2 linked regions of the Butyricimonas faecihominis genome follow. The protein of the gene in region 2 binds, or shares a complex with, the protein of the main gene of each other region. Links are inferred from orthologs where the notes say so. Each region holds a gene or a part of one and is shown on either strand. Other genes may lie near its edges.

Region 1 (3,048 bases), 3.0 Mb from region 2 along the record:
CCGCAAGGGCAATGAAGAACAGGGTGTTGAAGAGTGTCATCTTGTTGATACGTTTCTCCCTGATCCATGAATAGAAAAACTCTCCGGCTCCTAATACGATCACGGCTATCAAACCGATTTTCGGACCAAAAAATTCTTCGGCAATGAAGTATAGAAGAATAAGGATAAAGGAGGGGAGAAGGGACTTCATACAATTGAAAATTGAGAATTGAAAATGGAAAATTGAAAGGCAGGCTACAAGTGGAATGATAACTTGTAGCCTGTAAACTTGTAACTATCTGATTTCAGCGTTGAACAGGTGTTTGTAGGTACCCATTAACTTGTTCATGATTTTGTCGATCTGTTTGTCCGTGAGGGTCTTCTCTTCGTCGAGAAGGGTGAAACTGACGGCGTAGGACTTCTTGTCTGCACCGAGTTTTTCTCCCTCGTACACGTCGAATAACGTGACGGATTTCAGTAATGATTTTTCTGTACGGAACGCCGTTTCTTTGATTTCCCTGAAAGTGACTTTCTTGTCAAGCAACAAGGCTAAATCCCGTTTTACAGAAGGAAATTTCGGTAGCGGGGTGTAGGTTACCTTGAGGTTTTTGATGGCTTTCAGAATGTTTTCCCACGAGAATTCAGCGTAGTAGACTTCTTGATTAACATCTGCTTTTTTCAGAGGGGCTTTACTCAAGATACCCATGGATACGATATGTTTATCCCCGGCTTTGTACGTCAATCCTTCTCGGAAGATGTCCTTGTCAGTGGCATCAATTTTCAGGTTATCGGGGTGAAGTCCTAGACGGGTTAATATCATTTCACAATACGCTTTCAAATAGAAGAAGTCAGTTTTCGTCTCTTTGACATTCCATGTGGTCATGTTTTTATTCCCCGTGATGAAAAGAGAAAGCAAGTTGTCTTCCTTGTATTGTTTTTGCGGGTTGTCAATACCTTCTTTTTTGTTGAAGGTGTAACCCTTACCGAACTCGAATAATTTCAGGTTATTGTTCTTCCGGTTGATGTTGTAAGCAATGTTTTCCAGTCCGCCAAAGAGCAGGGATTGACGCATAGCTCCCAAGTCTGCGCTAAGCGGGTTGAATAACATTACCGTCTGCGTGGGATCGAAACACTTGAAGTCTTCGTAATAACTGGCTTTCGTCAATGAATTGTTCATTACTTCACAGAACCCGTTTGCTGCTAATAGGTCTGAGATGATGTTTTTCAACTGGAAGTCATCCGGCTTTTCGGAATAGCTTAGCGTGGATCTTACGCTGGCAGGTACTTCCACGTTGTTGAAACCGTAGATGCGAAGAATATCCTCGATCACGTCAGCTTCTCTTTGCACGTCAACACGGTAGGGGGGGACATTCAATAAAAGCCCCTCTTCGCACTCTTCCGCAATTTTCATTTCAAGAGAACGGAGGATGTTTTTGATTACCTCATGGTCAATTTTTTTACCAATCAATCGATCTACGTGAGCATATTTTATGAACACTTCGAAATCCTTCACGGGTTCCGGGTAGATGTCGATAGGAGCGCAAGTAATCTTACCTCCGGCAACTTCTTTAATCATCATGGCGGCTAATTTTAGTGCGTAGATCACGATGTTCGGGTCTGTTCCCCGTTCATAACGGAAAGAGGCATCCGTGTTCAAACCATGACGGCGAGCTGTTTTGCGAACGAATACCGGGTCAAAGCAAGCACTTTCTAAGAACACGTTTGTTGTCGTGTCCGAAATACCGCTTTCCTGTCCACCGAATACTCCAGCGATACACATGGGGGACTCGGTATTACAGATCATCAAGTCGTCCTCATGCAATTCTCTTTCCACGCCGTCTAAAGTTGTGAATTTAGTTCCTTTGGCAACGCTTTTCACGATGACTTCGTTTCCTTTTATTTTGTCTTTATCGAAAGAGTGTAAAGGTTGTCCCAGACCGAAAAGAATGTAGTTGGTCACGTCCACGATGTTGTTGATCGGGTGTAATCCGATAGCTTTCATCCGGTTTTGTAACCATTCAGGAGACGCTTTAACGGTTACTCCTTCGATACATATTCCGGCGTACCGACGGCAAGCCTCGGGACGTTCTACTCGTACGGTGATTTTAGCATCCGTACTGTCCGGATGGAAAGTTTCCACGGAGGGAAGAGTATAGTGAATATCTTGTGTCTGTTGTAAATAAGCGGCTAAATCACGAGCTACACCAAGGTGTGAGGCTCCGTCAATCCGGTTCGGGGTAATATCGACTTCGATAACCGTGTCCCGGTAAACGTTGAAATAGTCTGCGGCCGGTATTCCAACCGGGGTATTTTCGGGTAATACCATGATTCCGGCATGATCGGTTCCGACACCGATTTCGTCTTCGGCGCAGATCATACCATTAGAGGCTACACCCCGTATTTTTGATTTCTTGATCACGAACTCTTCATCACCTTTGTAAAGGGTTGTTCCTACAGTGGCAACGACTACTTTCTGGCCGGTAGCCACGTTAGGAGCCCCGCAGACGATTTGTTCCGGTTCACCCATTCCCAAATCAACTGTTGTCACGTGTAAATGGTCCGAATCGGGATGTGCCTCGCAAGTCAACACATGACCGATGACCAATCCTTTTAATCCCCCTTTTATTGCCTCAAATTCTTCGTACCCGCCAACTTCCAGTCCGATACTTGTCAGAATTTTGCAAATCTCTTCAGTGCTTTGGTCGATCTTTAGATAGTCTTTCAACCAGTTCAGTGATACATTCATATTTTGATTTTAAATTTTAGATTTTAAATTTTAGATTCTATTTATTGAGTGATTTATTGATTCTTGATTCTGTGATTTTTCCCCATAGGTTAATCACCTAGTCTTTAAATCGTCAATCACTGAATCCTTTTAACTAAGGTCTAACATACGTTGAATGGGTAACCAAGCCTTTTCTCTCAAGTCTTCCGGGAGCCGTACTTCGTATTGTTCTTTTTCAAGGGCTTCGAGTACTTTTTCCAAAGTAACCTTCTTCATCTGTCCGCATATCGTTTTCGGGTGAATCGGGATGAATTCTTTGGTCGGGTTGTCTGCTTGGAGTTTAT
Region 2 (3,543 bases):
CTTTTCGAAGTTCATTCCGCTTCTCTCCGGCAACAACCAAACGGATGTTACCATCTCGGATAATTGCTTTTTCCACGTCCTTAATGAAGGTTTCCGAGTTAATATGCTCGTGACTTTTGTTCTCCACGAGGCCGACTACCACCACGGGGCGTTTGTCGTTTGCTTTCAAGTATCTTGGAATCCAAGCTGAGGTAAGCAGGTCGCCGATCATTTCTTCGGAAACAAGCCGTGAGTCACTATCATTCCAACGTCCGCTAAGGTCGATGGTTTCATTCGGGTCTACCCGGGTGATTTTCCGGTTAGCACATCCGTTAATTAAAGCAATGGTCAACACAACAAGTGTTCCGATAAATATTCTTCTCATATTCCGTTGTTTTAGGTTTCTATTCAATTTCCACGATCACATTTTGTGTTCTTGTAAAAGTTTATAACAATAATTCTACCAAATATACGTATTGCGCAGTTTTATGGATGTTAATTAGATTTAAAATTGATGAGACGCCCGATCATTATGCCGGAATGTGACGTGATTCGTTGCAAATAATCGGGGAGTGTTTCTGTCGTGACGGACACTTTTTTGTCGGAAACCGAGGCGTGGAGCAGGTATATTTGCCCCTCATTTTCAATGGCAATGCCCACGTGGGCTGTGTCGAGTCCTTTTTTCTTCGTGGTGATCAGTATAATATCCCCGGTTTTGATTTGTCCCGCAAAAGGGAGTACTTTTTCTTTCGGGATATAGTAATATGTCCTGCCGTTAATAGTCTTTTCAATATCAATTATTTTTGTAACGAGGGTGGAATCCTGTATTAGTGCCGGGTACTTTTTCCAGTTTTGGGAGATGAAGGATACTTTGTTGGGGAAGGGGATACCTCCTTTTTCTTTCGTGATGTCTTCCAGAAGGTTCAGGCAGGTCATCTCGTATAACCAGTCGGAAGAGTAATGCAGGCGTGACGTGTAGTCAACGATCTTCCCGTTCCGGTACCGAATCTCTTGTAAATTCTTTTGGAATTGGGGAATACTTTGTTCTTCGTATTTATCTAGGCGTGCCAAGGCAATGACATTATCGACGAAAGTCACGCAGTCAAATTCTCGCAGGTTGACAACCAGCTTCTCTTGGGGATTGATGTCCAACGTCCCTCCCACGTAAGGCGTTTCGAGAAAATAGCGTCCGATGGCGACAACTTTTTCGTTGATCGGGAGTTTAGCTATTTCCTTTTTATTGGCGTATTCAAAGAAATGTTTTAGCAAAGTTTGATCTTTCCGGTACACGGAATCGGCGGGAGAGCAAGCGAAAGCCCCGAATGAAAAGGTGATCAGGAATAGAATGACTAAATTCTTCATAGCAACCGGTGTTTGAGAATAAAAAATGAGGAGTCGTGTGACCGACATCCTCATCTCTCTTGTGTTGTGTTTATATATTATTTGCCTGCGGCCGAAAACTGTTCAAGGAAACGGATGTCGTTTTCGAAAAAGAGACGTATATCCTTGATGCCGTATTTTAGCATGGTGATACGCTCGATACCCATACCGAGTGCGAACCCGGTATATTTTTCCTTGTCTATACCATTTAATTCCAAAACATTGGGGTCAACCATTCCACACCCGAGGATTTCCAACCATCCGGTTCCTTTACAAACATTGCAACCTTTTCCGTGACATAGTGTACACGATACGTCCATTTCTGCCGATGGTTCCGTGAAGGGGAAGTATGACGGACGAAGACGAATTTGCGTGTCCGGTCCGAATAGTTCTTTCGCGAAATAGGTCAAGGTTTGCTTTAAGTCGGCGAAGGAAACGTTCTCGTCGATGTAAAGAGCTTCGATTTGGTGGAAGATGCAATGTGCCCGGGCCGAAATAGCCTCGTTACGGAATACTCTTCCGGGAGTAACTAGCCGAATCGGGGGACGATGAGCCTCCATGTCTCGCACTTGCACGGATGAGGTATGCGTGTGTAGCACGATGTCCGGGTTCTTACTGATAAAGAATGTATCCTGCATATCACGTGCCGGGTGTTCTTCCGGGAAGTTCAATGCGGAGAAGTTATGCCAGTCGTCCTCGATTTCCGGTCCCTCGGAAATGGTGAATCCAAGTTTATTGAAGATGGCCAGAATCTCGTTTTTCACGATAGCTAACGGGTGACGGGTTCCTAGTTTTAAAGGATCTCCCGGCATCGTCAAGTCAATACCGCTTAAATCTTCTTCCGCGTTAGAAAGTAACTCTTTCAACTCGTTGATTTTTGCCAGAGCCGTGTTCTTCAATTCATTTAATTCCTGTCCCATGGCTTTTTTCTGATCCGCGGGAACGGTTTTAAAATCATCAAAGAGAGCAGCGATTGTTCCTTTCTTGCTTAAATGCTTGATTCTGAACTGTTCTACTTCTTCTAGGCTCTTCGCCTGAAAACCGGCTATTTCAGCACTGAGTTGTTTAATCTTGTCTAACATCTTCTCAAAATTTGAAATCTTTGGTGGACAAAGTTAATAAAAAAGTCTCATACATTTCAATTCTTTTGAGAACTTCATTTTTCATCCCAAATATTTTTCATCGTGTACGGTCCGTCGGGGAAAATCCAAGCCGAGCCGTCGGTCATCCGGGTGTGTGAGTCGAGGGTGGCAATTTTGGTCATATCCTCTGGCGAAATGTTGATGTCCAGTGATTTAATGTTTTCTTTGATTCGTTCCGGGTGAACTGATTTTGGGATAATCACGATTCCTCGTTGTACCCCCCAAGCAATGATAATTTGTGCCGGAGTGCAATTATATTTTTTTGCCAAATCGATAATAATCGGTTCATTGGTCAGGCCGGGTTTGTTTTTGATGGGCAAATTACGTCCAAGAGGGGAATAAGCCGTCAAGTAAATCCCTTCAGACTGACAGAATCGAAATAATTCATTTTGTTGCAAGTAAGGATGCATTTCTACTTGATTCATTTCGGGCTTGTTTTTCGCCACGGCGATCAGTTCTTTTAATTTCGGGATGCTGAAATTCGAGACCCCGATATGTCTGCACAGTCCTTTTGCCTGCATTTGTTCCATCGCTTTCCAAGTCTCCGTGAGGGGACATTCTTCGAGGGAAAGTAAATCGGATGCTTGTCGCGGGTATTCAATGTCGTGTTTCAGTGCTATCGGCCAGTGAATCAGGTACAGGTCCAAGTAGTCCAGCCGGAGATCGTGCAAAGTCTTTCGAAGAGCCTCTTCCACGTGTTCTGGGGCGTGGTTATTATTCCATAATTTGGATGTGATGAAAAGTTCTTCCCGTTTCACGAGTCCGGACGTGAATGTTTCTTGCAGGGCAGCCCCGATGATTTCTTCATTTTTATAATAGGCGGCACAGTCAATCAACCTGTACCCGTCTTTCAGCGCACTAATGATGGCGTCATGTAGTTCGTTTGCCTTGGATTGATAGGTTCCTAACCCGAAGAGGGGCATTGGGTCCCCGTTTCTAAATGTAATTGTTTTCATATTTATGAATCTTTATATTCCATTTTAGTGAACGAGATTTTCCCCGGAGTGGTTATACTTCTTTCCGGCTTTTTAGTTTCTTGTAT

What was found. Proteins that work in one complex are often made in the same cells at the same time.
Region 1: the proteins of pheS (region 2) and pheT are in contact, whole or in part, in a crystal structure (PDB 6P24), measured with the Escherichia coli proteins. The link is inferred for Butyricimonas faecihominis from one-to-one orthologs.

Annotation. Positions count from the first base shown.
Region 1 is NZ_AP028155.1:634,613-637,660, forward strand. It holds pheT (phenylalanine--tRNA ligase subunit beta), read right to left. Parts: upstream 2,726-3,048; coding sequence 275-2,725; downstream 1-274. Other genes in the region: nadA (quinolinate synthase NadA), read right to left, coding at 2,855-3,048.
Region 2 is NZ_AP028155.1:3,649,271-3,652,813, forward strand. Bases 431-3,239 are described here. They hold pheS (phenylalanine--tRNA ligase subunit alpha), read right to left. Parts: upstream 2,442-3,239; coding sequence 1,419-2,441; downstream 431-1,418. Other genes in these bases: R8806_RS15115 (N-acetylmuramoyl-L-alanine amidase-like domain-containing protein), read right to left, coding at 475-1,341; R8806_RS15125 (aldo/keto reductase), read right to left, coding at 2,516-3,239. Also shown: R8806_RS15110 (penicillin-binding protein activator LpoB), read right to left, coding at 1-364; more of R8806_RS15125, read right to left, coding at 3,240-3,457; R8806_RS15130 (VanZ family protein), read right to left, coding at 3,510-3,543.